Regions from separate parts of the Streptomyces sp. NPDC110618 genome, predicted to be linked through region 2. Evidence: riboswitches for the same ligand, from Rfam matches in the RefSeq annotation. Region 2 holds a riboswitch; the other holds the start of a gene.
What was found. A riboswitch is a leader RNA that binds a small molecule or an ion and turns the genes downstream of it on or off. The one in region 2 is predicted to bind glycine.
Positions count from the first base shown of each region.

Region 1: it holds a riboswitch for glycine, as region 2 does, so the genes downstream of both, gcvP (aminomethyl-transferring glycine dehydrogenase) here and gcvT (glycine cleavage system aminomethyltransferase GcvT) in region 2, are expected to answer to the same signal.

Region 1 is NZ_JBVKBN010000019.1:1,138-15,776, reverse strand. Features, by position in the region: gene ACZ7L7_RS27970 (extracellular solute-binding protein) at 7-1,302, opposite strand; gene gcvP (aminomethyl-transferring glycine dehydrogenase) at 1,646-4,531, opposite strand; glycine riboswitch at 4,707-4,802, opposite strand; gene ACZ7L7_RS27960 (PRC-barrel domain-containing protein) at 4,917-5,294, shown strand; gene ACZ7L7_RS27955 (DNA polymerase IV) at 5,471-6,847, opposite strand; gene ACZ7L7_RS27950 (MerR family transcriptional regulator) at 6,912-7,595, opposite strand; gene ACZ7L7_RS27945 (bifunctional nuclease family protein) at 7,842-8,315, opposite strand; gene ftsR (transcriptional regulator FtsR) at 8,400-9,134, opposite strand; gene ACZ7L7_RS27935 (FHA domain-containing protein) at 9,155-10,114, opposite strand; gene ACZ7L7_RS27930 (DUF881 domain-containing protein) at 10,176-11,009, opposite strand; gene ACZ7L7_RS27925 (small basic family protein) at 11,015-11,347, opposite strand; gene ACZ7L7_RS27920 (DUF881 domain-containing protein) at 11,344-12,255, opposite strand; gene ACZ7L7_RS27915 (mannose-1-phosphate guanyltransferase) at 12,354-14,639, opposite strand, start outside.
Region 2 is NZ_JBVKBN010000011.1:709-15,347, reverse strand. Features, by position in the region: gene ACZ7L7_RS19810 (cysteine desulfurase family protein) at 1-163, opposite strand, end outside; gene ACZ7L7_RS19805 (DUF4190 domain-containing protein) at 240-509, opposite strand; gene ACZ7L7_RS19800 (hypothetical protein) at 574-726, opposite strand; gene ACZ7L7_RS19795 (TetR family transcriptional regulator) at 861-1,490, shown strand; gene ACZ7L7_RS19790 (thioesterase family protein) at 1,729-2,580, opposite strand; gene ACZ7L7_RS19785 (trimeric intracellular cation channel family protein) at 2,666-3,325, opposite strand; gene ACZ7L7_RS19780 (ABC transporter ATP-binding protein) at 3,404-4,666, opposite strand; gene ACZ7L7_RS19775 (ABC transporter ATP-binding protein) at 4,663-5,760, opposite strand; gene ACZ7L7_RS19770 (ABC transporter permease) at 5,757-6,764, opposite strand; gene ACZ7L7_RS19765 (ABC transporter substrate-binding protein) at 6,834-8,591, opposite strand; gene ACZ7L7_RS19760 (ABC transporter permease) at 8,650-9,645, opposite strand; gene ACZ7L7_RS19755 (enhanced serine sensitivity protein SseB C-terminal domain-containing protein) at 10,000-10,788, opposite strand; gene ACZ7L7_RS19750 (enhanced serine sensitivity protein SseB) at 10,934-11,725, opposite strand; gene ACZ7L7_RS19745 (hypothetical protein) at 11,758-11,991, shown strand; gene ACZ7L7_RS19740 (AAA family ATPase) at 11,981-12,640, opposite strand; glycine riboswitch at 12,819-12,914, shown strand; glycine riboswitch at 12,915-13,023, shown strand; gene gcvT (glycine cleavage system aminomethyltransferase GcvT) at 13,061-14,179, shown strand; gene gcvH (glycine cleavage system protein GcvH) at 14,322-14,639, shown strand, end outside.

The DNA of each region.
Region 1 (14,639 bases), on a different contig from region 2:
CGGTTGTTACTGCTCTTCCTTCGCGACCTGGGTGATCGAGTCGGTGACCTGCTCCGGGGACTTGGATCCGGCGATCAGACCGGCGACGCTCTCGTTGACCTCCTGACCGAGGGCCGGCGCGTACGCCTGGTCCAGGTAGAGCTGGAAGCCGGTGGCGGCCGTCAACTGCTGCTGTACGGCCTTGACGTTGGGGTCGGTGATGGCACGCTCGGCGGCCGGGACGACGGGCAGGACGCCGGTCTTCTTGACCAGCTCCACGTCGGTCGCCTCGGAGGCGAAGAACTTCAGGAAGTCCACCGCCGCCTGCGGGGCGCCGGCGCGCAGCGCGTGGCCGCCGCCTCCGCCGAACACCTCGGTGATCGCGCCCTGTCCGCCCTCGACCGCGGGGAACGGGAAGAAGCCGAGGTCGTCCCCGAGCCCCTTGCCCGCGTCGGCCTGGACGATGGGCGCCCACTGGCCCATCAGCTCCATGGCCGCCTTGCCGTTGCCGACGGTGGCCGCCTGGCCGGTGGGCCCGGAGTAGGAGGCGCCGAGGAAGCCCTTCTGGAACGGCTTCAACTCGACCAGTTCCTTGAGGTGTTCACCGGCCTGGACCAGGCCGGGGGAGGTGAAGTCCTTGTCCTGGTTTGCCTTCTCCAGGGCGTCGACACCCGCGGTGCGCATCGCGAGGTAGGCCCAGTAGTACATACCGGTCCACGCCTCCTTGCCCGCGAGGGCGAGCGGGGTGACACCGGCGGACTTGAGCTTGTCGACCGCGTCCAGGAAGGCGCTCCAGGTGGCCGGGGGCTCGCTGATACCCGCCTTCTTGAACAGCGCCTTGTTGTACCAGAAGCCGATCATGCCGATGTCGAACGGTATGCCGTAGACCTTGTCGTCTATGAGGTACGGCTCCTTCGAGACCGGGACGAGCTTGTCGCCCCAGCCCTTGGTGCGGTCGGTGAGGTCCTCGACCAGTCCCGCCTCGACCTGCTGCTTGAGCACGCCGCCGCCCCAGGTGTGGAAGATGTCCGGGAGCTTCCCGGACGCGGTCAGCGCCGTCATCTTCGACTTGTAGGCGTCGTTCTCCAGCTGGACGATCTTGACCTTGACCTTGGGGTTCTGCGCCTCGAACTTCTTGGCGAGGGCGGCCCACACGTCCTTGGTGGGCTGGGTCGTGGAGATGTTCCACCACTCGATGGTGGTCGTACCGTCGGACGACCCCCCGTCCGAGTCGCCGCCGCAGCCGCTGAGTGCCGTCATGCTCAGACCCGCGGCGGCGGAGACCGCCAGGAATCTGCGGCGGGAGAGTGCCGGGTCGCCCATCATGCGCTCCTTTTCGACATATTGCCCTTCGAAAGTTTCGGTCTCACGACAGAAAGCTTCGCTGCAGCCGCACCCTAGAGACACGCGCTGACGGGTGGCAACCCTTGTGCACAGGGAATCCGAGTCCGGTCCGCCCACGATCGAAAGGGAGTTGGGCCTACGACACGTTCCGGGCACCCCCAACCGAAACATTCGGATCAGCTGACGAACATTACGGAGCGGACTGTAGGAGAGGTCGCGAGGTCCGGCAAGAGTGCCTGCGCGGGCACACGAAAGCGGGCACGAAAAGGGGCTCCGCCCGAGCCGTAGCCCGGGCGGAGCCCCTTGAGGTCAGTGCCCTCGGTCAGTCCTCGTACGCGTCCAGCGGCGGGCACGAGCAGACCAGGTTGCGGTCACCGTAGGCCTGGTCGATGCGGCGCACCGGCGGCCAGTACTTGTCCGCGGCCGAGACCCCGCTCGGGAAGACGGCCTCCTCGCGGCTGTAGCCGTGCTCCCACTCCCCGCTCAGCGCGGCGGCGGTGTGCGGCGCGTTGCGCAGCGGGTTGTCGTCCGCGGCCCACTCGCCGGAACCGACCTTCTCGATCTCCGCGCGAATGGCGATCATCGCGTCGCAGAACCGGTCCAGCTCGATGAGGTCCTCGGACTCGGTCGGCTCGATCATCAGCGTGCCGGCGACCGGGAAGGACATCGTCGGCGCGTGGAAGCCGTAGTCGATGAGCCGCTTGGCCACGTCGTCCACGGTCACACCGGTCGCCTTGGTCAGCGGACGCAGGTCGATGATGCACTCGTGCGCGACCAGCCCGCCGGGACCGGTGTAGAGCACCGGGTAGTGCGGCTCCAGCCGCTTGGCGATGTAGTTGGCGCTGAGTACCGCGACCTGCGTGGCCCGCTTGAGCCCCTCGCCGCCCATGAGACGGACGTACGACCAGGAGATCGGCAGGATCCCCGCGGAGCCCCAGGGGGCCGCCGAGATGGGTCCGACACCGGCCTCGGGCCCGGCGGCCGGCTGCATCGGGTGGTTCGGCAGGTACGGCGCCAGGTGCGCGCGGACACCGACCGGGCCGACGCCCGGACCGCCGCCGCCGTGCGGGATGCAGAAGGTCTTGTGCAGGTTCAGGTGGGAGACGTCGCCGCCGAAGTGGCCCGGCTTGGCCAGCCCCACCAGGGCGTTGAGGTTGGCGCCGTCGACGTAGACCTGCCCGCCGGCCTCGTGGACCCGGGCGCAGATGTCGGCGACGTGCTCCTCGAACACACCGTGCGTCGAGGGGTACGTGATCATCAGCACCGCGAGCTCGTCGCGGTACTGCTCGATCTTCGCCCGCAGGTCCTCGACGTCGATCTCGCCGTCCTCGGCGGTCTTGACGACGACGACCTTCATACCGGCCATCGCGGCGCTGGCGGCGTTGGTGCCGTGCGCGGAGGACGGGATGAGGCAGACGGTGCGCTGCTCGTCGCCGTTGGCCCGGTGGTAGCCGCGCACGGCGAGCAGTCCGGCCAGCTCGCCCTGCGAACCGGCGTTGGGCTGGAGGCTGACCTTGTCGTACCCGGTGACCTCGGCGAGACGTTCCTCCAGCTCACGGATGAGCGTGAGGTAGCCCTCGGCCTGCTCCTCGGGCACGAAGGGGTGCAGCTGCCCGAACTCGGGCCAGGTCACCGGCTCCATCTCGGTCGTGGCGTTCAGCTTCATCGTGCAGGAGCCGAGCGGGATCATGCCGCGGTCCAGCGCGTAGTCACGGTCCGCCAGGCGGCGCAGGTAGCGCAGCATCGCGGTCTCGGAGCGGTACTGGTGGAAGACGGGGTGGGTCAGGAACTCGTCCTGGCGCAGCAGCCCCTGCGGCAACGCGTCCTCGGTCTTCGCGTCCAGGGGCTCGATGTCGGCCTCGACGCCGAAGGCGCCCCACACGGCGGTCAGCTGGGCGCGGCCGGTGGTCTCGTCGCAGGCGATCGAGACGTGGTCGGCGTCGACGAGGTGCAGGTTCACCCCGGCCTCGCGGGCGGCGGCGACGACCTCGGCGGCCCGTCCGGCCACCCGCACGGTGAGGGTGTCGAAGTAGTTCGCGTGCACGATCTCGGCGCCGCCCGCGGCGAGCCCGGCGGCGAGGATCGCGGTGTAGCGGTGCACGCGCCGCGCGATGCCCTTCAGCCCCTCGGGGCCGTGGTAGACGGCGTACATGCCGGCCATGACGGCGAGCAGCACCTGCGCGGTACAGATGTTGCTGGTCGCCTTCTCGCGGCGGATGTGCTGCTCACGGGTCTGCAGCGCGAGGCGGTACGCCTTGTTGCCGTCCGCGTCCACGGAGACGCCGACGAGCCGTCCGGGCAGGGAGCGCGCGAACTTATCGTGCACGGCCATGTAGCCGGCGTGCGGACCGCCGAAGCCCATCGGGACACCGAACCGCTGGGTCGTACCGACCGCGATGTCGGCACCCAGCTCACCGGGCGAGGTCAGCAGCGTCAGCGCGAGCAGGTCGGCGGCGACGGTGACCAGCGCGCCCAGTTCGTGCGCCTGCTCGATGACGGGCTTGAGGTCCCGCACGGCACCGGAGGCACCCGGGTACTGCAGGAGCACACCGTTGATCTCACGCTCGGCGATCTCGGCCGGGATACCGTCGCTGAGGTCGGCGACGACCACCTCGACGCCGGTCGGCTCGGCACGCGTCTCGATCACGGCGATGGTCTGCGGAAGGGCGTCCGCGTCGACCAGGAAGAGGCCCTTCTTGTTCTTGCCCATGCGCCGGGACAGCGCCATGGCCTCGGCCGCGGCGGTGCCCTCGTCCAGCAGCGAGGCGCCGGAGGTGGGCAGGCCGGTGAGGTCGGCGACCATGGTCTGGAAGTTGAGCAGCGCCTCCAGGCGGCCCTGCGAGATCTCCGGCTGGTAGGGCGTGTACGCCGTGTACCAGGCCGGGTTCTCCATGACGTTGCGCAGGATGACCGGCGGGGTGAAGGTGCCGTAGTAGCCGAGCCCGATCATGGAGTCGAGCACCTGGTTGCGGTCGGCGAGCGAACGCAGCTCGGCGAGCACCTCGGCCTCGGACCGCGCGCCCGGCAGCGCGAGCGAGTCGGCGTTCTTGATCACATCCGGTACCGCGGCGGCGGTCAGCTCGTCCAGCGAGCCGTAGCCGACCTGGGCGAGCATCTTGGCCCGGGCTTCCTGGTCGGGCCCGATGTGACGCTGCTCGAAGGGGATCCCCGTTTCGAGCTCGGAGAGCGGAATGCGATGGGCGGTCATTGCGGAGGCCTCCTGGTCAGACACGACCTTCGAGGGGCACCACGGCGCGGGTGCCCGGACGGCCTCCCCCTCTGTCATCTCAACCTGAGAGCTTCACCGGAGGCACCAGGGCGTCCGGCTTTCACCGTCGGTGAGAGCGGAAGCCGTCGACACCCGCCCTGCTTTCCAGAGTGACCTCGTCCGTGCGGTACGTGAGCCTGAGAGATTCCGGGGAGGATTTGCTCCTTCGGCGCCTCCGGTGGTCTCCGGAGGACTCTCCCGCACGGGGTCAGCAGCCGTCTGCAAGCCTACCAGCGAGGTCAACGCCAGGTCGTTCGAGTGGCCGAGCACCCGATTGTGCTCTTTCGTAGTGCTTACGGATGATTTGCGACCTAGTGGAGGTCCCGTGCAGACCGACATCGATCCGCGCAACCTGATCGGCCGCAAGGCGTTCGACCGCAACGGCACGAAGATCGGCACGATTGACGAGGTCTACCTCGACGACGCGACCGGTGTCCCGGAGTGGGCGGCCATACGGACCGGCCTGTTCAGCAGGGACGCCTTCGTCCCGCTGGAGCCGAGCGAACTGGTCGAGGGCACCTTGCACGTCCCCTTCGACCGCACCCTGATCAAGGACGCCCCGGACTTCGGCGTCGGCCGCCACCTCTCCCCCGAACAAGAACTCCAGCTCTACCACCACTACGGCCTCGACACCGCCTCCACCCCACCCCCTCCCGACCACGACTTCGGCAACTTGGCAGGCACCGAGGACGCAGAGATGTAACCAAGCCAGCCGCCAGAGCCACAGGCAGTCGAAACCCACCCAGCCGCGGGCAGTCGTGCCGCTGGGGCGGCACGGGTGGGCGCGGCGGCACCCCGTGAGCGCCGGGCTGCGCGACCCACCCCCACGGGCACCCCCACCCTGGGCACAACCGTGAGGTCCGTACCCCCAGGGCACGATCAAGCAGAGGCCCCGTCCACCACGGCGGCCCCCGGCCCACGCGGCACCAACGGCAACGGCTCGGTCGGCGACAGCGAAGGATCATCAACCGCGAACGTCCGCACCCGCCCCACCCCCGAGTCCGGCGTCTCGAACCGCACCGTCACCCGCCCCAGCCCACTCCCCTGCACCCACCCATGCCCGAACTCGGCATGCACCACGTCATGCCCAGCCACCCACCGCCGCTCAAGCGGCACCTCGACCGCAGCGTCCTGCGCGGCCTCCACAACACCGTCCTCCCCCGTGTCCTCGGCCCCCTTGTCCCCCGCCGCCTGCGCGAACAAATCCTCCTGCGTGAAGTCCGCCAGCCCACTGACCCCCACCCCGAGCAGCCGCACCCCACCCGTGGTGTCCACCGACTCCAGCAGCCGCGCGGCAGACTCCCGCACCACAGCCGGGTCATCCGTCGGCCCCCGCAACGTCTCGGACCGAGTCAGCGTGGAGAAGTCGTACCGCCGCACCTTCAGCACAATCGTCCGCCCCGACAGCCCGGCCCCCCGCAACCGCCGCACGCACCGGTCCGCCAGCCGCTGCACCTCCAGCCCGACCCGCACCCGGTCATGGATGTCGACGTCATAGGTGTCCTCGACCGACACCGACTTCGTCTCCCGCTCGGCCACCACGGGCCGCTCGTCCCTCGCCAGCGCCATCGCGTACAGCGCGTGCCCGAGCGACTTCCCCAGCAGCCGTACGAGCTCGTCCTCCCCGGCCTCGGCCAGCTCCTCGACCGTGTGGATCCCGGCCCGCCGCAGATGGTCCCCGGTGGCCGGCCCCACACCCGGCAGCGTCCGTACCGACATCGGCCCGAGCAGCGCCCGCTCCGTCCCCGGTTCGATCAGCACCAGCCCGTCCGGCTTGGCCTGCTCCGAGGCGATCTTCGCCAGCATCTTGGACGCCGCGAGCCCGACGGACCCCGTCAGGCCCGTGACGGCCCGTATGTCGGCGCGCAGCTTCACCGCGGCCAGCCGGGCCGACTCCGCGTCCCAGGCCCTCCCCCCGGCCTCCAGATCCACGAACGCCTCGTCCAGGCTGAGCGGTTCCACGAGCGGCGACAGGGCGCGCAGCAACGCCATGACCTGCTCGCTGATGGACCGGTAGAACGCGAAACGCGGTACGAGATACGCGGCGTTCGGCGCCAACCGCCGCGCCTGCGCCATGGGCATCGCCGAATGCACCCCGAGCACCCGGGCCTCGTACGACGCGGTCGCCACCACACCGCGCGGCCCGAGCCCGCCCACGATCACGGCCTTGCCGCGCAGACTCGGCTTGGACGCCTGCTCCGCCGAGGCGAAGAAGGCATCCATGTCGAGGTGCAGGATCGTGGGCGCGCTTCTCACATGTCCGATGCTGCCTTACACCACTGACAATGCCCCGGCACGGCCACGAGACCTGACCGGGACGTCAGACCGCCCGGTTGCGCCGCCGCGCCAGCTCGTCCGCCGGATTGTGCCCGACGAGCGTCTCACCGGTGTCGATGCGCTCCCCGTGCAGCTGCGACAGCGCGCTCTCGACGTCCCGCCACACCACGCCGACGGCGATCCCGAAGATGCCCTGTCCGCCCTGGAGCAGCGCGTGGACCTCGTCGGGCGAGGTGCACTCGTAGACCGTGGCACCGTCGCTCATCAGCGTCATCCGCTCCAGGTCGCTGAAGCCCCGCTCCCGCAGGTGCTGAACGGCGGTGCGGATGTTCTGCAGGGACACCCCGGTGTCCAGGAACCGTTTGACGATCTTGAGGACGACAACGTCCCGGAAGCTGTACAGCCGCTGGGTTCCCGACCCGTACGCGGGCCGCACACTGGGCTCGACCAGCCCGGTACGGGCCCAGTAGTCCAGTTGCCGGTAGGTGATCCCGGCGGCGGCGCAGGCCGTGGGGCCGCGGTAGCCGATCTGCTCGGTCGTCATGGGTGCCGTCCCTGTCCCGGCCGGGACGGCCGTCGGTCGCTGCGGAGCGCGTTCGGCGGCACCACCCGGCTGGGGACACCCCCCGTTCGAGCGGAGCCGTGAGCCCGGGGGAGGGTACGGACCGCTCTCCCCGAGACCGCGTCCGGGGGCACCCCCAGCCGTACCGTCGCCGCTGCTTCTCACGCCGACCTCCGTCCTTGACCTGCCTTCTCGACGGTAGGCAGTCACCAGGGGTGCGTCAACGATCGCCACACTCGGCACGCCGAGTGATAATCACCCTAGGAGTGGTTTCCCGTACCCAACCGCGGGGAAAGGCTAGCCGAATGCGCTCGGCCAGAGCCGTAGGACGCTCTCACTGCCGCTGGCATGTGCCGCCGCCCGAGGGCGCCCCCTGTCTACTCATGAGTACGCAAGGACGCCCCGCAGGACTCACTGACTGCTGGTGCCGAAGTCCTCGGGCGAGATCTGGTCGAGGAACTCGCGGAACTTCTCCACTTCGTCCTCCTGCTCGTCCGGAATGGCGATGCCCGCGTCGTCGAGCACACCGTCACTGCCGTAGATGGGCGTGCCGGTGCGCAGGGCAAGCGCTATGGCGTCGGACGGACGGGCGCTCACCTCGACCCCGCTGGCGAAGACCAGCTCGGCGTAGAAGACGCCTTCACGCAGATCCGTGATGCGCACTTCGGTGAGCTCCTGGCCGACCGCCTCCAGCACGTCCTTGAAAAGGTCGTGGGTCAGCGGTCGCGCGGGGGCCATGCCCTGCTGGGCGAAGGCGATCGCCGTCGCCTCCCCGGGCCCGATCCAGATGGGGAGGTAGCGGTCGCCTCCCACTTCGCGCAGGAGCACGATCGGTTGGTTGGAGGGCATTTCGACCCGGACACCTACGACATCGAGCTCGTTCACACAGCAACCCTAGGCCGTGCCCGGGACGTTTGGGTAGTCGGGCCGGAAACGTGCGGTCGATCCGGACTCCCCACGAGCCCCGGCTCAGGGCAACCGCACCCCGAGCGCGGTCTTCACCAGCGCCGCGTGCAGCTTGACGGTGAGCCCCGCCAGCTCCTTCGTACGGGCCTCCGCATGGGCCCTGGTCTGCGGGTTGCGGTGGCGCCTGAGCGGTGCCACCACCTGGTCCACGAGCCCCGCCTCCCGGTCGGCGGCGGCCTTCATCACCCGCAGATGCCTCGGCTCGATCCCGAAGCGCCCCAGCTCGGCGACGAGCGTGGCCACGGTGACCGCCTCGGCGTCGTACGCCCCGTCCGGCAGCGGCGCGATCAGTCCGTAGGACTCCCACTCCTGGAGCTCCTGCTCGCCGATCTCGGCGGCGGCCAGCAGCTCGGCCCGTCCGATCCGCGCCGCGGTCGGTGTCTCCGGCGCCTCGGGCACGGCCTCGCCGTCGCGCTGACGGCCGACGAGGGGCAGCGAGACGGCCTCGCCGCGCGCCATGGCGTCCAGGTGCTCGCGGATCACCTTGAGCGGCAGATAGTGGTCCCGCTGCATCCGCAGGACATGCCCGAGCCGCTCGACGTCCTCCGCGCTGAACTTGCGGTAGCCGGAGGGCGTCCGCCGCGGCTCCACCAGGCCCTCGGACTCCAGGAACCTGATCTTGGAGATCGTGACTTCGGGAAACTCGTCACGCAGCACGTTCAGCACCGTGCCGATGCTCATCAGCCTGTCCGTGGCGGCGGCGCCGTGTCCGGCACCGCCGCTCGGTGTTTGAAGCATGGACCTTCTCCGGGGGAGGGTCAGTAGCCTCGCTGGCTCGCGTAGAAGACCAGCCGGTACTTGCCGATCTGGACCTCGTCACCATTCGACAGAGCGACCTGGTCGATCCGCTCACGGTTGACGTACGTGCCGTTCAGGCTGCCCACGTCGGCGACCGTGAACGAACCGTCCGGGCTCCGGCGGAACTCCACGTGCCGGCGCGAGACGGTGACGTCGTCCAGGAAGATGTCGCTCTGCGGGTGACGGCCGGCCGTGGTCAGGTCGCTGTCCAGCAGGAAGCGGCTGCCCGAGTTCGGCCCACGGCGCACCACCAGGAGCGCGGAGCCGAGCGGCAGCGCGTCCACGGCGGCCTGCGCCTCGGGGGACAGCGCCGGCATCTGCGTCTGGCCGGTGGCCTCGGCGTCGTACGCCTCAAGACCGGAGATCGAGATCGTGGACGTGGTCTCCGACGGACGCTCGGGCACCGCGCCCGGCCGCAGGGGAGCACCGCAGTTGGAGCAGAAGCGGCTGTTCTCCGCGTTGCGGTTACCGCACCTCGTGCACACCAGGGCCGACATGGACGGATCCTCCTGCCGCGGCTGCCCCGCCGGGGCATTGGACGCGTACGGGTCGGCGGCGAACCCTCCACCCGTACCTGAGGTTGACGGTTGCCCGAAACCTATGCCTCCGGACTGCGCAGGGTCAACCGACGGCGCGCCCTGACCTCCCGGAATGTCACCACCCGGACCACCGACCTGGTCCCGGAACAACGGCCGCTGGCCCTCTGCGTCAGGCTGTGCGCGATGCCGGGCAGTGGCGTTGTCATTGCCCTCTCGCGCGCTCTTGCCGAACAACTTCGCAAACAACTTCACGGGCGATTCCCCTTGACTGAAACAGACCCGCCCGTGGGGCAGGACGAACCCTGACTGCACACTCCGGCCGACCCGGACATCCTCACAACGTCCGTATCCACCAGACAGTTTCCACCACGCACCACCCATTCGGTGCGCCGACCCCCCGCAACCTCATGCCCTGGCCGGACGTCCGCCATGCACCCCCGATTCACCGCGAGGACGACCGAGCGTAGTCAGGCCGCTCCGCGGCTCGCAAGGCGTCCACAATGATCTTGTCCGACCGCTCGACCGTCACGGTGGCCTGCTCCTTCTCCAGCGTCTGCACCACGCCTCCAGGGATGTTGAGGGCCGGTTCGAGGTCCTGCGGCTTGCCGATGACCTTGAAACGATAGGGCGCGTTGATCTTGTTCCCGTCGACGCTGACGGAGTTCCCCGAATTCGTCAGATAGGTACTGGCCACCACGCGCACCCCGTTCACCTGGATCGCCTCCGCACCTGCCGCGCGCAGCTCCTGGATGGCGTCGAGCAGCATGTGCGCCTCAACAGTCCCCTTAGTGTCGTCGATGGTCATCGTGATGCCGGGCCCCTGGGCAGCGACCGTGCCCGCCAGAATGCCGAGCTGTCTCTCCTTCTCGACGGTCTGCTTGCGTGCCTCCTCGGCCTGGTTCGAGCTGTTCTCCAGCTCGTCCCGCTGCTCTTCGAGGCCCTGCTTCTCGTCCTCAAGACGCTCTGTGCGGTCATCAAGTTCATCGAGGATCCGGACGAGATCCTCCTGGCGTGCTCCGCGCAGGGCGTCGTCACCGTCACTGTTGGAGGCGACCTGCACCGCCAGACCGAAGCCGAGGCCGAACAGCAGCAGGGCGACGATCAGTTGGGCCCGGGTGACCCTCGGCGGCCACAGGCCCTTGACGAGCCGCTGCCGACCGGTCAGCCCGGACGGGGCCTGCGGGGCCTCGGGCTCGGCCTCGGCGGGCGCGGGAGGCACTTCCTCCGGCAGCTCCTTGCGCAGGGGGTTCTCGGGCGCCGCGTCGTTGTCGCTCATCGGCCTCACGCCCGGAACACGTGCCGGCGGATCGCCGCGGCGTTGGAGAAGATCCGGATACCGAGCACCACGACCACACCGGTGGACAGCTGTGCCCCCACACCCAGCTTGTCGCCCAGGAACACGATCAACGCGGCGACGACCACGTTCGACAGGAACGACACCACGAAGACCTTGTCGTCGAAGATCCCGTCGAGCATGGCCCGCAGACCGCCGAACACGGCGTCCAGCGCCGCCACGACGGCGATCGGCAGATAAGGCTCGACGACCGCCGGAACCTCAGGCCGGACCAACAGGCCGGCCACGACTCCCACGACGAGGCCCAGTACGGCGATCACGATGTGCCCTTCTCGGTGTTCTCGGTGTTCGGCTGTGCGGTGCGTACGGTCACACTGGGTGCGGCGGGCAGCTTGAGCTCCCCCTCTACGGAGAGGGTGGTACGGATGCCGAAGTTCTCCTTCAGAGCATCCAGGTACAGGCCGTCGGCACTGGCCTGGAACCTGCGGCTCAGCCCCTCCCCGTCCCCCACCGCGAGCACCGTGTACGGCGGCACCAGCGGCTTGTTGTCGACCAGTATCGCGTCACCCGCGGCCCTGATCGCGGACAGGGCCGTCAGCCGCTGCCCGTTGATGGAGATGGCCTCGGCCCCCGACTCCCACAGCCCGTTGACCACACGCTGCATGTCCCGGTCGCGGACCCGGCCGGTGTCCGAGAACCCGGACGACTGACGGGGGTCGCCTTCACCGCCCGAACCGGACGCCTTGGCGTCGTTCACCACCAGTTTCACGCCCGGGCCGTGCACCTCGACCGCACCGGCGAGGACCCCCACGAGCTCGCCGCGCTCATTGCCGCCGCTCGCCTTGAGCGCCTCGCGCTGCCGCGCGCTCACGTCGTCGCGCAGCTCGTCGACAGTGTCCTCCAGCCGGTCGGCGGCCGCGGTCTCCTCGTTGATCCGGTCGATCAGCTCCTCGCGCTCCTTGGCGACGACGGGAGCCTCGACCCGTGCCTGGGCCGCACCGACGGTGACGACGAGGGCGGCCAGCACCAGTCCGGCCGCGAGACCGAGCTTCGCCCGGAGCGTCTTGGGCAGACCACCGTCCGCCGCCTGCTTGCGGGCCGCCGCCTCCGCGTAACCGTCGTCGAGGCTGTGATCCATGACGTTGTTGAGCAGCGACATGGAGGCGTCCGGGCGCGGGGGGCGCGTAGGTGTGCTCCGAACGGGGGGGTGCTGCGGCATGCCGCACATCGTCGCACGTCGCGCCGAGTACCTCCGAATGGCCCCACCGGCGTGCCGGACAGGCCCCCTTGGGGACACTTGTCCGGCACGCGCGCGTACCGCCCGTTTCAGCGCCCGGCGCTGTCCACCACGGCCGACCACTCGTCGAGCAGGGCCTGCGCGGAGGCGTCGTCCGGGCCCTCCGCCCACAGGTGGGTGACGGCTTCCGCCGGGTCCGGCAGCACCATCACCCAGCGGCCGTCGGTCTCGACGACCCGCACACCGTCCGTGGTGTCCACGAACCGCTCTCCGGCGGCTTCCACGACCCGCCGCATGACGAGCCCCTTCACCGCCCACGGCGTGGCCAGATCCCGCTTGAGGACATGCGCCCGCGGGATCCGCGCGTCGATCTGGCTGAGCGTGAGCTGAGTGCGGGCCACCAGCCCGATCAGCCGCACGAACGCCGCGGTGCCGTCGAAGACGCCGCTGAACTCCGGGACGATGAATCCACCCTTGCCGTCACCGCCGAAGATCGTGGTGTCGTCGCGTCCGACCCGCGTGAGGTCGTCGGGCGAGGTCGTCGTCCACTCCACCTGGGTGCCGTGGTACGCCGCCACCTGCTCGGCGATCCGGGTGGTGGTCACCGGCAGTGCCACCCGCCCACTGCGCCGCTCCGCGGCGACCAGGTCGAGCATCACCAGCAGCGCACGGTCGTCCTCGACGATCCGGCCCTTCTCGTCGACCAGGGAGAGCCGCTCGCCGACGGGGTCGAACCGCACACCGAACGCGGCCCGAGCGGAGGCGACGATCTCGCCCAGCCGCACCAGCCCGGAACGCCTGGCGTCCGCCGTCTCCGTAGGCCTGGACTCATCGAGACCGGGGTTGATGGTCAGCGAGTCCACACCGAGCTTGCCGAGCAGGCTGGGCAGCACCAGGCCCGCACTGCCGTTGGAGGCGTCCACGACGACCTTGAGCCCGGATTCGGCTATCCCGGTCGTGTCGACATTGCGCAACAGCGATCCGGTGTACGAGTCGAAGACGCTGGCCGGGAAGTGCAGGTCCCCGATCTCTCCGGGGAAGGCCCGGCGGTACTCCTGCCGGGCGAACACCCGGTCCAGCTTCCGCTGGCTCGCCTGCGAGAGGTCGGCGCCCTGGCCGTCGAAGAACATGATGTCCACGGAGTCCGGCACCCCGGGCGTGGTCCGGATCATGATCCCGCCGGCACTGCCGCGCGCGGTCTGCTGCCGCGCCACCGGCAGCGGGACGTTCTCCAGGTCCCGTACATCGATCGCGCTCGCCTGGAGCGCGGAGATCACCGCACGCTTGAGAGCGCGGGCACCACGGGAGTGGTCCCGGGCCGTGGTGACGGTCGACCCCTTCTTCAGGGTCGTCGCATAGGCGCCGGCCAGCCGTACGGCCAGCTCCGGAGTGATCTCCACGTTCAGGATTCCGGACACCCCTCGGGCGCCGAAGAGCTGTGCCTGGCCCCTGGACTCCCAGATCACCGAGGTGTTGACGAAGGCGCCGGCCTCAATGATCTTGAAGGGGTAGACCCGCACATTCCCCTGAATGATCGATTCTTCCCCGATCAGGCACTCGTCGCCGATGACGGCGCCGTCCTCGATCCGGGCGGCCCGCATGATGTCGGTGTTCTTGCCGACGACGCAACCGCGGAGATTGCTCTGCTGCCCGATGTACACGTTGTCGTGCACGACGGCCTTGTGCAGAAAGGCGCCGCTCTTCACGACCACGTTCGATCCGACGACGGTGTGCTCCCGGATTTCCGCCCCGGCCTCGACCTTCGCGTAGTCCCCGATATACAGGGGCCCGCGCAGCACGGCATCGGGATGCACCTCGGCGCCTTCCGCCACCCATACGCCGGGCGAGATCTCGAACCCGTCGAGTTCGACGTCGACCTTGCCCTCCAGGACGTCGGCCTGCGCCTTCACATAGCTCTCGTGAGTACCGACGTCCTCCCAATAGCCCTCCGCGACATAGCCGTAGATCGGCTTGCCCTCCTTCATCAACTGAGGGAAGACATCACCGGACCAGTCGACGGGAACATCGGCCTCCACATAGTCGAAGACCTCGGGCTCCATGACGTAAATACCGGTGTTCACGGTGTCCGAGAAGACCTGGCCCCAGGTCGGCTTCTCAAGGAAGCGTTCGACCTTGCCCTCTTCGTCGACGATGGTGATCCCGAATTCCAAGGGATTCGGCACTCTCGTCAAACAAACGGTGACGAGCGCGCCCTTCTCCTTGTGGAAACGGATCAGGTCACTGAGGTCGAAGTCAGTCAGGGCATCGCCGGAGATCACGAGGAAGGCGTCGTCCTTCAACGCCTCCTCGGCGTTCTTGACGCTTCCGGCGGTACCGAGTGGCTTCTCCTCGTTGGCATAGCTGAGCTCCATTCC
Region 2 (14,639 bases):
GGGCATCGGCGAGGGTCTCGCGGGATTCCTCGACCGTACGGCGGGCGCGGCGCCCGGACGCGTGCAGGGAGGAGGCGTTGCCGGTGACGCTCAGGTGCGCGGCGAGCGCCTCGACCGCCTCGGGGAGCATCGGGGTGGTCGCGGCGTGGTCGAGGTAAGCCATGGTGAGCTGATTCTACGGGCCTGTCCGGTTGGCGCGGGGACGGGCTCCGGCCGTTCCGGAAGCGTCCGGAACCGGCTCAGAAGCTCCAGGACACCGTGTTGTCCAGCTGCATGAACGTCAGCAGGACCACCAGGTCGGCGACGCCCAGGGCCAGGCCCAGGTAGGCGCGGCCGCGCCGGGCGGTGCCCCGCCACAGGGCCACGGCGGCCAGCACGACGGCGATGGGACCGAGGACGACGTTGAGGACGAGCAGGCCGACCAGGCCGAGGATGAAGGACGCGACGGCCATGCCGTCGGCGTCCCGGGTGAGCGGGCGGTGGCCGGTGGTCGGGGCGGTGAGGTGCAGCATGCGGTCGACTCCTAGTGCGGTCGATGGTCTGTGATCGGGACCGCGGCCTTGTGGACCGCGGTCAGTTGCGGCGGGCGTGGCGCTCGCGGACGGCGAAGACGCTCAGCCAGGCGGCGATGATCACGGCGGTCACGACGGTGAAGCCGAGCGGCGCGTGGGCCACGGTGCCCAGGACGACGCCCAGCAGCAGGAGCGCGGCGACGAGGAACAGCATGGGATGGGATCCCCCTCCGAGATGCGTCTCGCGACGTTTCGGTGAACGGTTGCAGTAACAGTTGTTCACTGACTGCCGAGTCTAGCGTGCCCGACGGCTTTTCAATTCCGGAGAACAGTTGTTAACTGCATGGCATGAGTCACACCCTCGGCATCCGGCAGGCACAGAAGCAGAAGACCCGACAGGCGCTCCTGGACGCCGCGTTGGGGCTGCTGGAGGGGCAGAGCCTGAGCAGTCTGGGCCTGCGCGAGGTCACCCGCGCCGTCGGCGTCGCCCCCACCGCGTTCTACCGGCACTTCCGCTCCACCGCCGACCTCGGCGTCGCCCTCGTCGAGGAGGCGCTCGGCAGCCTGCACGCGATGATCCGCGTCACCGTCTCCGCCGACGGCACCCCCGACGAACGCATAGCCCGCGCCGTCGAGTTGATCGCCGACCATGTCGCCGCCCACCCCGCCCATGTCCGCTTCATCGCGCGCGAACGGCACGGCGGCGTGCGGCCCGTGCGCGAGGCCATCCAGGACCAACTCGCCCGCTTCGGCGAGGAGGTCAAGCGCGAACTCGCCAAGGACCCGCTGGCACAGGGATGGAGCGACGACGACCTGCTGATGCTGGCCAACCTCTACGTCGACCAGATGCTCATCACCGCGTCCCTGTTCCTGGACACCATGGAGAAGGACGCGCAGGACCAGCGGGACGAGGTCGTCCGCATCGCCACCCGACGCCTGCGGCTCATCAGCATCGGCCGACAGCACTGGTTGGACTGACGGGCGATCAGCCGCACACCCTCACGACGGGCGCGGCCGTTCACGATGGACGCCTGCCGTTCCCGGCGAACGCGCCGACTGACGCGCCGGAACAGCCCGGCCCGCCGACCCCGGACCGTGACACGAAAGGCGCCGGGGGGAACTCCCGCCCCGGCGCCACAACTCATGGAAAAGACCGGCGAGTTCGACACCCGCCCGATGCCGGGCACCTCAAGGCACCCGGCGGGTTCGGCGGACGTCAGCCGAGCCGCACCCGCGCCAGTTGGCGGGACTGGGCCACCAGCCGGTCCGCGCTGTCCCAGACCTCCGCGTCCTCCTCCAGGAAGCCGCCGGCGAGGTTGCGGGTGGTGATCGACACCCGCAGCGGGCCCGGGGCGGGACGGCTGCGGACGTGGACCGTCAGTTCCACCGTGGGGACCCAGCCCTTGATGCCGAGCTCGAAGGCGGTCGGGGGCAGCGCGTCCACCGCCAGCAGCAGGGAGAACGGGTCCGGGTCCCGGCCGTCGGCCAGGCCGAACCAGGCCCGCATCTCGCCCTTGCCGGAGGGCGCGCCCAGGGCCCAGCCCAGGGTCGCCGGGTCCAGCTTGAGCATCAGCCGGTCGGTGATGGCGGAACTGCCGGGGACCGGGGCCGGGCCGTCCTCGGGGCCGAAGCACTGGTCCATCGGCGGGATCGCGGGCGGCCGCGCGGTCGTACGGACGTCGTCGGGCAGGGAGTCGAGGTCGCCGTAGGAGGCGAGGACGCGGATGCGCTCGACCTCCTGCCCCCGCTCGTCGTACTGGAAGAGCGACGCCTGGCCGGTCGACAGGGAGCGGCCGGTGCGGACCACGGAGGTGCGCACGACCGCCGGACCGGGCTGGGACGCGGTCAAGTAGTGCGCCGAGATGGTGAACGGGTCGGCGTGCGGCAGGGCGTCGGCGAGCGCGCGGCCCAGGACCGCCAGCAGATAACCGCCGTTGACGGCGCTGATGATGGTCCAGCCGGCGGAGAGGTCGATGTCGTAGACGCCGGGCTCGCGCCGGGTGAGCGCGGTGTCGCGGTCGAACTCGCTGTCTCCGACGGTGGCCTGCGTGAACGCTACTTCTGACATGGATGAACGGTACAACAGCTAACTACTAAGCGGTAGCTTTCCCCTACCTCTAACCTGAGCGCCCGCTTACCCGGGCACAGCGGACCTACTCCTCCTCCCGCACCGTCGAGCGCCGGTTCCAGGCCCGGGGCGCCCGCCAGTGGTAGCGCATCGCCAGCAGGCGCAGCACGAACGCCGTGATCACCGCGAATCCGCTGGTGACGGGGGTGAGGGCGTCGTAGCGGATGCAGATCGCGACCATGATGGCGCCGACCATCGCCGGGACCGCGTAGAGGTCGCGGTCCCAGCGCAGCAGCGAGGGCACCTCGTTGGCGAGCACGTCGCGCAGCACACCGCCGCCGACCGCGGTGGCCAGGCCCAGGGCGGCGGAGGCGGTGAGGTTCAGACCGTAGTCGTACGCCTTGGTCGTGCCGGTGACGGCGAACAGGCCGAGGCCGGCCGCGTCGAAGACGTTCACCCCTATCTGGATGCGCTCCACGTGCGGGTGCAGGAAGACCACCAGGAGCGCGGCGAGCATCGGGGTCAGGAAGTACCCGAGGTCGGTGAAGGCGGCGGGCGGTACGGCGCCGATCACCAGGTCGCGGAAGAGTCCGCCGCCCAGGGCGGTGACCTCGGCGAGGACGGCGATGCCGAAGACGTCGAAGTTCTTGCGGACGGCCAGCAGCGCGCCGGAGATGGCGAAGACGAAGATGCCGATCAGGTCGAGCGTATGCTGCACGGACGGGGTGAACAGTTGCTGGAGCACCCCTACATTCTCACCCAAGAACGAGCCCCCGCCTTTCATTGCAAGGCGAGGGCTCGTTCTTGACTTGGGGATTTAACCCTACTTGTCGGTGGACTCCGGCTCCTCGGAAGTCTCCTCAGAGGTCTTGGCGACCTTCTCGGAAGCCGCCTCCTTCGAGGTCGCCTCCTCCGTCGTCGCCTTGACCTCCGCGGCCACCGCCGCCGACGTCTCCGCCGACTCCGCCAGCACCTCGTCGGCGACCAGCTCGGCCGCCTCCTTCGCGGCCGTCAGCAGCACCGTGTCCTGCGGAGCCTGGTCCTCGAAGCTCTCCGGGTGGTGGCAGGCGACCTGCTGGCCCGGACGCAGCTCCAGCAGCGGCGGCTCGGTCGTCTTGCAGATCTCCGTCGCCTTCCAGCACCGCGTGTGGAAGCGGCAGCCGGGCGGCGGCGCGATCGGCGAGGGCACGTCACCGCGGAGCAGGATGCGCTCGCTCTTGGCACCCCGGCGCCGCGGGTCCGGCACCGGCACCGCGGACATCAGGGCCTTGGTGTACGGGTGCATGGGGGACTCGTACAGCGAGGTCCGGTCGGCCAGCTCGACGATCTTGCCGAGGTACATCACCGCGATCCGGTCCGAGACGTGCCGGACGACCGACAGGTCGTGCGCGATGATCACGTAGGTCAGGCCCAGCTCCTGCTGGAGGTCGTCCATCAGGTTCACGACCTGGGCCTGGATCGACACGTCGAGCGCGGAGACCGGCTCGTCGGCGACGACCAGCTTCGGCTTGAGCGCGAGCGCGCGGGCGATGCCGATGCGCTGACGCTGACCGCCGGAGAACTCGTGCGGGTAGCGGTTGTAGTGCTCGGGGCTCAGGCCGACGAGCTCCAGCAGTCGCTGGACCTCCTTCTTCACCCCGCCCTCGGGCTCGACGCCCTGGAGCCGGAACGGCGCCGAGACGATCGAGCCGATGGTGTGCCGGGGGTTCAGGGAGCCGTACGGGTCCTGGAAGATCATCTGGATGTCCCGCCGCAGCGGGCGCATCCCGGCCGTGTTCAGCCGCGTGATGTCCTTGCCCTCGAAGTGGATCGTGCCGCCCGTCGGGTCCTGGAGCCGGGTGATGACCCGGCCCATGGTCGACTTGCCGCAGCCCGACTCGCCGACCACGCCGAGCGTCTCGCCGCGGCGCACCTCGAAGTCGATGCCGTCCACGGCCTTGACCGCGCCGACCTGGCGCTGGAGCACGCCCTTGCGGATCGGGAAGTGCTTCTGCAGGCCCTGGACCTTCAGCAGCACGTCGTTCTCCGCCCCGGGGGCCGACGCCTGCGCCGGGACGGTCACGTCCGATTTCTTGGTTTCACTCACAGCTTCGGCGCAATCTCTTCGGTCCAGATCCGCGTACGGTCCTCGGGCGAGAGGTGGCAGGCGGAGAAGTGTCCGGTGCCGACCTGGGTCAGCTCGGGGCGCACGGTGCGGGTGACATCGCCCTTGGGGATGTCCGCGTACGGGCAGCGCGGGTGGAAGGCGCAGCCCGAGGGGACGTTGATGAGGCTCGGCGGCTGGCCCTTGACGGGGATGAGCCGCTCGGAGGTCTCCCGGTCGATACGCGGCATCGAGCCGAGCAGGCCCCAGGTGTAGGGGTGCTGCGGCTGCTCGAAGATGTCGGCCACCGGACCGCGCTCCACGCACCGGCCGCCGTACATCACCAGCACGTCGTCGGCGATCTCGGCGACCACGCCGAGGTCGTGGGTGATCATGACGACCGCGGAGCCGAACTCCTTCTGCAGGTCCCGGATCAGGTCCAGGATCTGCGCCTGGACGGTGACGTCCAGGGCGGTGGTCGGCTCGTCCGCGATGAGCAGCTCGGGGTTGTTCACCAGTGCCATCGCGATCATCGCGCGCTGGCGCATACCGCCGGAGAACTCGTGCGGGTAGTTGTCGACGCGCTTGGTGGGCTCGGGGATGCCGACCCGGTCGAGCATCTCGATCGCGCGGGTGCGGGCGACCTTCTTGCTGACGTCGTGGTGGACCCGGTACGCCTCCACGATCTGGTGGCCGATCGTGTAGTACGGGTGCATCGCGGACAGCGGGTCCTGGAAGATCATCGCCATCTCACGGCCGCGCAGCCGGCGGACCTCGTCCGGGGCGGCGGAGACCAGTTCCTTGCCGTCCAGCCAGATCTCGCCGGAGATCTGCACGTTCTTGCCGCGCGAGCCGAGCTTGTGCAGGCCCATGACGGCGAGCGAGGTGACGGACTTGCCGGAGCCGGACTCACCGACGATGGCGAGGGTCTTGCCCTTCTCCACCTTGAAGCTGACTCCGTCGACCGACTTGACCAGGCCGTCGTCGGTCGGGAAGTGCACCTTGAGGTCGCGGACTTCGAGGAACGCGGTGGGCACGTCGGAGGAGGCCTTCACGGGCTCCCCCACCGCGGCGCCGGTCTTGGACAGTTCGGTCACGAGAGCCTCACCCGCGGGTCGGCGGCGGCGTACAACAGGTCCACCAGGAAGTTTGCGAGGACGACGAAGAAGGCGGCGAGCAGGGTGACGCCGAGGATCGGCGGCAGGTCGTTGTCCTTGATGGACTGCACCGCGTACTCACCGATGCCGTGCAGGGAGAACGTGTACTCGGTGATCACCGCACCACCGAGCAGCAGGCCGAGGTCCATGCCGAACACGGTGATGATCGGGGTCAGCGCGGCCCGCAGACCGTGCTTGGCCACCACGTTCCGCTCGCGCAGGCCCTTGGCGCGGGCCGTGCGGATGAAGTCCTCGCTCATCGTCTCCAGCATGCCCGAGCGGGTGAGCCGGGCGTAGATGGCGGAGTAGAGCAGGGCGAGCGAACACCACGCCGGGAAGAGGGTGTTGGCCCACTGCGAGGGGTTCTCGGTGAACGGGACGTAGTCGCGGCCGAAGATCGGCCACTTGAAGGTGAAGAGGAACAGCGCGAGCTGACCGGTGAAGAACATGGGCAGCGAGACACCGGCGAGGGCGATGCCCATGAAGGTGCGGTCGGCGAGCGACCGCGGCTTGAGCGCGGAGATCACACCGGCAGTGATACCGCCCAGCAGCCACATCACGGCGGCGCCGGCGGCCAGGGACAGCGTGACCGGGATACGGCTGGTCAGCTGCGGCCAGACCTCGACGTGGGTCTTGAAGGAGTAGCCGAAGCAGGGGGCGTTGCACTGCGCGGTGGTCGGCCCGAGGTCATACGTGGCGCCGGAGACGATCCCCTTGATGAAGTCCCAGTACTGGACGTACACGGGCTGGTCGAGTCCGAGGTTCTGCTTGACCGCTTCGATGTCGGCCTTCGTGGGGCTCTTCCCGATGTACTGCTGGGCCAGCTGGTCGGCCGTCTGGCCGGCGAGCCGGGGCAGCAGGAAGAAGATCGCGAAGGTGACCGCGGTGACGACCAGCAGCAGGATCACTGCCGCGACCGTCCGGCGGAGGATATACGAGATCACGGGGATCGGCGCTGATGCCCGCGGGCCGCGAAGCCCGCGGGCATCAATGCCTTCACCTGCCTTCCGGGGCTACTTCTTGGTCGTGCCGATGTTGAGGTAGTCGTACTGACCGCTGAAGGCCGCGGTGGACACCAGGTTGGTGAAGCCGGCCGGGCGGTACAGCAGGACCTTGAAGTAGGTCAGCGGAACGAGGGCCGCCTCCTCCATCGTCTTGTTGTCGATCTCGGCGTAGAGGTTGTTGCGCTCGGCAGCGTCCTCGGTCGCGATCGCCTGCTCCAGCATCTTGTTGACGTCGGCGTTGTCGAGCTGCGACAGGTTGGTGTTGCCGGACTCGCCGATCGCGTCACCGTGCAGGATCTGCTGGTCGAAGCCGTAGCCGGAGGGCCAGTCGGCACCCCACTGCATCATGTGCAGACCGATGTTCTGCTTCTTGTTGAAGGCCGGAACACCAGCGGCGTCGGTGAAGTACTTACCCGACGGGAACTGCTTCAGGGTGGCGTCGATGCCCGCCGCCTTCAGCGAGTTGATGATGGCGGTCGCCGCGGCGATCTCCTGCGGGCGGTCGCTGCGCGCGGAGATGTTGGTCTTGATCTTCTCCGTGCCGCAGGCCTTCAGCTGCTCCTTGGCCTTGGCCGCGTCACCCTTGTTGTCCGGGGTGGCGTACAGGTCGGCCTTCTTGTAGCCCGGGACGTCCGGCGGAAGGACGGTGGTGGCGATGTCACCGCGGATCGGGCCGCCGAGGGCGGTCTGCACCGACTTCTTGTCGACCGCGTACTGCACGGCCTTGCGGCACTCGACCTTGTCGAACGGCGCCAGCTTGGTGTTGATCGCCATGTAGACCAGACGGCCACCGTAGGTGTTGTCCGTGTTGGCCTTCAGGTCGGGGTCGCTGACGATCTCGGCCTGCGTCGCGGCCTGGACGCCACCGCCGCCGAGGTCGATCGCCTTGCCCGCGCGGACGTCCTGGTCGATCGTCTCGGCGTTGACCTTGAGCTTGATGACGATCTTGTCCGGGTACTGCTTGCGCAGCGGGTCGGTCTTCGCGTCCCAGTTCTCGTTGCGGACGAGGACGGCCTGCTTGCCCTCCTCGTAGCTCTCGAACTTGTACGAGCCCGAGGAAACGATGCTCTTGACGTAGTCGACGCCCTTGTCCTTGGCCTTCGGCACGGGGGCCGTCTGCGGCTGGGCGACCAGGTAGTCGAACTCCTGGAAGGAGCGGTTGAGCTTGAAGACGATCGTCTGGTCGTCCGGCGTCTGGATGGACGCGATGCCCTTGTCGCTCTTGTCCTTGTAGGGACCCTTGTACTTGTCGCCGCCCTCAAGGAACTGCTGGAAGTAGTTCGGGCCGAGGGAGAGCACGTCACGCGCGAAGTTGGAGCGCTCGACGGCGTACTTCACGTCCTTGGACGTGATCGGCGTGCCGTCCTCGTACTTCAGACCCTCACGCAGCTTGTACGTCCAGGTCTTGCCGTTGTCGCTGGACTCACCCGGAGCCGCGGCGAGGTCCGGGACGAGCTCGTTGCCCTTGTCACCGGGGGCCGGCTTGTAGGTCATCAGCGGGCGGGCGTACAGCCGGCTGAGGTTGAACATGTAGCCGTAGTACGTGTTGCCCGGGTCGAAGGAGTCCGGAACGTCCGAGTACTCGTAAGTGACCGTGCCACCCTTGGCGGTGGAGGCGTTGACGACACCCTTGGTCGCCGCGTCGGCGCCGGCGGACTTGCTGTTGCCGTCGCCATTGCCCGAATTGTCATCGGCCTTGCTGCAGCCCGAAAGAACCAGGCTGACAGTGCCGATGGCCGCGATGGCGGCCAGCGCTGACCTTCGCATGATGGTCTGCTTCCCCTCCATAGTTGGAAACTTGATGGGCTCTCGATGGGGCCGCATATCAGCGGCTGCGCGGGTCGAGAGCGTCACGGAGTCCGTCGCCGAGCAGGTTGAACGCCAGGACGGTGACGAAGATGGCGAGGCCGGGCACGATCATGAACTGCGGGTCGACCTTGTAGAACTTGACCGCCTCGCTGAGCATGCCGCCCCACGACGCCTGCGGGGGCTGGATGCCGACGCCGAGGAAGCTCAGGCTGGCCTCGAAAAGAATGTTCGTCGGGATGAGCAGCGTCGAGTAGACGATGATCGGGCCGACCAGGTTCGGGAGCAGCTCCCGGAACAGGATGTACGGACCCTTGGCGCCCATACCGCGGGAGGCGTCGACGAATTCACGCTCCCTGAGCGCCAGGGTCTGGCCGCGGACGATGCGGCCCAGGTACGGCCAGTTGAAGAAGCCGATGATGAAGATCAGCACGCTGATGTGCAGCGGCAGGCCCTCCAGGCCGAAGGCACCGCCCTGGAGCGTCGCCGAGATGGCGATGGCGAAGAGCAGCAGCGGGAAGGCGAGGAAGGTGTCCATCAGCCGGCTGATGATCGCGTCGGTGCGGCCGCCGTAGTAGCCCGCGATCACGCCGAGGATGGTGCCGATCGTGTTGGACAGGATCGTCGCCCCGAACGCGACGACCAGGGACACCCAGGACCCCTCCAGGATGCGGGTGGCGATGTCGCGCCCGAAATTGGGGTCGATGCCCAGCGGGTGCTCGGCGCTCATGCCGCCCCAGTCGCCGTGCGGCAGCGAGGTGTTGGGGTCGAGCAGGTCCTGGTTGAAGGCGTTGGGGTCGAGACCGAACAGGGCCTGGATGGGCCGGGCGAGGATCGCGAGCAGGATCAGCAGGATGACGACGACGCCGCCGGCGACGGCGACCTTGTCCTTCTTGAACCGGGTCCAGGCGATCTGCCCCAGGGAACGGCCCTCGATCTGCCCCTTGTCGGCACCGCTGAGCACAGCCTCCGGCTGTGCTTCTGATGCCCCGGTGGTCTCGATCGGTGCGGTCACGGTGACCCGACCCCTCTCGCCGGTGGTGACCGGCCTACGCCTGCCGTGGATTACGGCTTTGTCGACTTGCACTCGATCACAGGATCGACCGATCCCATGTCTGACTGGGGAGTCTTCAGCTTCGTCGTGATCAGCCGCCAGATCTGACGGCGAAAGTATGCGCAACCGTGATGATGTGCTGGGGATTCCGTTATCCGAACAGGGGATAACGGACGTCGGACAGGCGGAATTTATGACATTTCGGACAATCAGTGATCTTCACCATCATCTACGCGCGAAGAAATGTGACGTTCACGTAAACGATTTGATGGTCCGTCAGAAGACCTCGGGAGGTCCGTCGGAAGGCCCGTCGGGTCAGTAGCCGCCCTGCGCGGGCGGGTACCCGTACCCGGCGGCGGGCGCCGGGGCCGCGTGCGCCTCGCGGTCGTAGAACGGCCGGGCGTTCGCCCGCATCCACATCGCGACCGGGTCGTACTCGTCCGACATCGCCACCGTCGACACCGGCAGCCCGTCCGGGACCGCGCCGATCGACTGCTGCATCATCGCACGCACCGAGTCCACCGCCGACGGACTGGTGTCGTAGACGTCCAGACCGATGGCGAGATACGGCGCCCCCAGCGCCGGCTGCACCCAGGCGCGGCGCAGGCTGCGCACGGCCGGGGTGCGATGGGCGTTCTGGGCGAGCAGGGCGTAGAAGTGCGGGATCTCGATGCCGGGCTCGGACAGGCTCAGCGGGCCCGCGGGCTGGCGGTCCAGGCCGGTGGCGATCCGGCGCAGATCCAGCCACGGGATGCCGACACCGCCGCCCGGAGCGTGCGGATTCAGCCAGAGGCCGTAGTGGTCGGGGTAGAGGGTGCGGGCCACGTCGAGCCCGTCGACCACCTCGTAACTGCGGTTCCAGCCACTGGCCGACAGTTCCTGGGCGGAGGTGACGCAGGGCGCGTAGCCGTAGCCGTCGACCTCCATGTTCCCGTACTGCGCGTCCGGGGAGCCGGACTGGCCGTGCCACAGCAGCATCCAGATCTGGCCGGAATTCGGGGTCGCGAGCGCGCGCAGGAGCGCCTCGTAGGCGTCGTAACGCCCGGGCGTGACCTGGCGCAGCATGTGCTCGACCTGCCCGGCCGCGATGCCGCTGGCGCTCACCTGTACCGCCCCTTCAACCTGTTCTCCGACCGAGCCGTGACCCTAGCTTAAGGCCGCCCACTGCAGTGGGACTTGCTCCGGGCGGGCGTCCGCGGCTCCGGTTGCGGCTGGTCGCGCAGGCCCCGCGCCCCTTCGAACGGCTCCGCTAACCCCGCGTGTAGAAGGGCCGTACGTGCTCGCGCATCCACAGCGTCACCGGGTCCTGCGCCGCCATGTCCAGCAGGATCAGGTTGACCTGCCACTTCGTGGGGACCCGGCCCAGGGCCCGGCCCAGGGCGTCCATCGGCGCGGTACGCAGATCGCCCTCCCAGTGCGAGAGCTCCACCCCCACGAACATCACCGGGTCCGCGGTCTCGATCGCGGCCAGGCAGCGGCGGGCCGTGGTCACCACGCCCGTCTCCGCGAACTCCGCCGAGGCCGCGGAGAGGAAGTCGACCGGGTCGTCCTTCCAGTCCGGCTCGAACAGCTTGACCCGGCCGCCGCTCGCGGGCCCGTCCAGCGGGGTGCGGCCCACCCGGCACAGCTCGGCCACCGCCGGGGGCGGCAGCGGTATGCCCACCACACCGTCCGGGTTGACCATGATCCCGACCTGCGGCGGCAGCCCCCGCGCGAACTCCACCGCCGGGGCGACGGCGAACGACATGTGCGTGCCGACGACCTGACGGAACTGCTCCTCGGAGCTGAAGACCGGGACGTAGCCCTGCCCCTCGATCTCCATCGTGGGCAGGTCCAGCGGACCGCTGTTCGGGCCGCCGCCGGACGGCAGCGGGACCCACAGGAAGCTGCGGCCGAGCACTTCGATGATCCGGCCGCCCGCGGTGGGCACGCCGAGGGAGGCGGAGAGCACCTCCTCCAGTTCGTTGCCGGGCCATCCGCCGTGCGAATGGGGGTGCGCCTGCGCCGGGAAGTCCGCGGGGAGATCCGCCGGGAAGTCCATACTCTTCTGACCGCCTGCCGTGAACCACTGGTATGGCTGAAAAGGCTAGCGCCTGCGCGCCCGCCCCGGCCCTGGCCGTGCACCCGATCCGGCCCGCCGCCGCCCGCCGGCTCGGCCCGTCCACCAGACCTGGCCCGCCCCGCACCCGCCGACCCTGCCCGCCCACCGGGCACGCGGCCCATCAGCCGATCCGCTCCGCGTCCGCCCGGCACCCGGCCCGCGAGCCCGACCCCCGCCCGAAGACCCGCCCCGCGCTCAGCCCGTGAACCCGATCCGTCGCAGCACCCCGGCCGCCGGCCGGTCGACCAGGACCGCCGAACCGGTGCCCCGCGGCAGCTCGCCCCGCTCCGCCGCGCGCAGCAGCCGCCCCACGGCAGCCCGGTGCCGCAGGAAGGCGTACCGCGACACACCCCGCCCGCGCTCGCGCTGGCCCTGGAGTGCCTGGTCCGGGGTGACGTCGAGGAGCAGCAGGTGCAGGGTGCCGCCCCGGCGCCGCGCGGCCCGCGCCAGCCAGCCGCGCACCCAGGACTGCGTACCGCAGTCGTGCACGACCAGGCCCTCGCCGGAGCGCAGGGCCCGCCACAGTCCGAAGTAGTGCGCGACCCGCACGAGCGGGCGGTAGACCGCGTACGGCAGGAAGCCCGGCATCCGCGCGTCCCAGCGGTCCCGGGTGTCCTGGGAGTCGATCCGCGGCCCCGTGACCGCCCGCTTCATCAGCGTGGACTTGCCGCTGCCCGGCAGGCCGGTGATCACCACGACGTCCTTCGGTCCGAAGAGCAGGGCGTGCGGGCTCAGGCCGGAGCGCTCACGCAGATCGCGCACGACCGGGGCCGGACACACCTCCGCGACGGGGGCTGCCGGCTGCCGGGGCACCGCGATGCCCGAGGTGGCCGCGTACGCCGTCGTCCTGTTCACCGTGATCGTCCTCCCCTGGGTCAGATGGAGACCATCTGCCCGTCGACCGTAAAGAGAAGGTAATTCCGCGTGCCTGGAGTTTCTGTACGCGTACCGCAACAGCCCGGTTACAGATGCTGCCCTGCCACGCCGGACCGATGCGTGCAATGATGTGCGCGCCAACTGCATACCGGCCGTTTGAATCCGCGCGGGAGAGTTCCCAGCCTTGTGCTGGGGCGCCGAAGGAGCAAGTCCCTCCCTTGAATCTCTCAGGCCCCGTTACCGCGCGGGCGAGGCACATCTGAAAAGCGGGCCGCCGTCGCCGGTGGTCCCACCCAAGGTGCAAGTCATGCCCACGCGCGGTCATGACGAACCTCTCAGGTTCCGATGACAGATGGGGAGGAACGCCCCCCCCGTCATGCCTTGGGAGACGACCGACCGATGAGCAGTACCGAACCGCGCCGTACCGCCCTCGATGCCCTGCATCGCTCGCTGGGCGCCACGATGACCGACTTCGCCGGCTGGGACATGCCGCTGCGCTACGGCTCCGAGCGCGACGAGCACAACGCCGTGCGCACCAAGGCCGGCCTCTTCGACCTCTCCCACATGGGTGAGATCACGGTGACCGGTCCGCAGGCGGCCGCGCTGCTGAACCACGCCCTCGTCGGCAACATCGCCTCCGTCGGTGTCGGCCGCGCCCGCTACACCATGATCTGCCGCGAGGACGGCGGCATCCTCGACGACCTGATCGTCTACCGGCTGGCCGAGTCCGAGTACATGGTCGTCGCCAACGCCTCCAACGCCCAGGTCGTGCTGGACGCCCTGGTGGAGCGCGCCGCCGGCTTCGACGCCGAGGTCCGCGACGACCGGGACGCCTACGCGCTGATCGCCGTCCAGGGCCCCGAGTCCCCCGGTATCCTCGCCTCGCTCACCGACGCCGACCTCGACGGCCTGAAGTACTACGCCGGGCTCCCCGGCACCGTCGCGGGCGTCCCGGCGCTGATCGCGCGCACCGGGTACACCGGCGAGGACGGCTTCGAGCTGTTCGTGAAGCCCTCCGACGCCGAGCCGCTGTGGCAGGCCCTGACCAAGGCGGGCGAGCCGGTGGGCCTGGTCCCGTGCGGCCTGTCCTGCCGGGACACCCTGCGCCTGGAGGCGGGCATGCCGCTGTACGGGCACGAGCTGACCACCGAGCTGACCCCCTTCGACGCCGGGCTCGGCCGGGTGGTGAAGTTCGAGAAGGAGGGCGACTTCGTCGGGCGCGAGGCGCTCACCGAGGCCGCCGCCCGCGCCGAGAGCAACCCGCCGCGCGTCCTGGTCGGCCTGGTCGCCGAGGGCCGCCGGGTCCCGCGCGCCGGGTACCAGGTCGTCGCCGACGGCAAGGTCATCGGCGAGGTCACCTCCGGCGCTCCCTCCCCCACCCTGGGCAAGCCGATCGCCATGGCCTACGTCGACGCCGCGCACGCGGCGCCCGGCACGCCCGGTGTCGGTGTGGACATCCGGGGCAGCCACGAGCCGTACGAGGTCGTGGCGCTGCCGTTCTACAAGCGCCAGAAGTAGTAGCCGCACGCATCGGATGCAGGAGCTGTGAGCGTCACCGGCACCGGCCGTGGGTGATGCTGAACACATCACCGCTGCTCACGCACGCCTCCAGCGGTCCCTCATTCATCAGCACACCCCCGCGTACAGGAGAATTCAGGCCATGAGCAACCCCCAGCAGCTGCGTTACAGCAAGGAGCACGAGTGGCTGTCGGCCGCCGAGGACGGCGTCGCGACGGTCGGCATCACGGAGTTCGCGGCCAACGCGCTCGGTGACGTCGTCTACGCCCAGCTCCCCGAGGTCGGCTCCACGGTGACCGCGGGCGAGTCCTGCGGCGAGCTGGAGTCCACCAAGTCGGTCTCCGACCTGTACTCCCCGGTCAACGGTGAGGTCACGGAGATCAACGAGGACGTCGTCAACGACCCGTCGCTGGTGAACTCCGCCCCCTTCGAGGGCGGCTGGCTGTTCAAGGTACGCGTC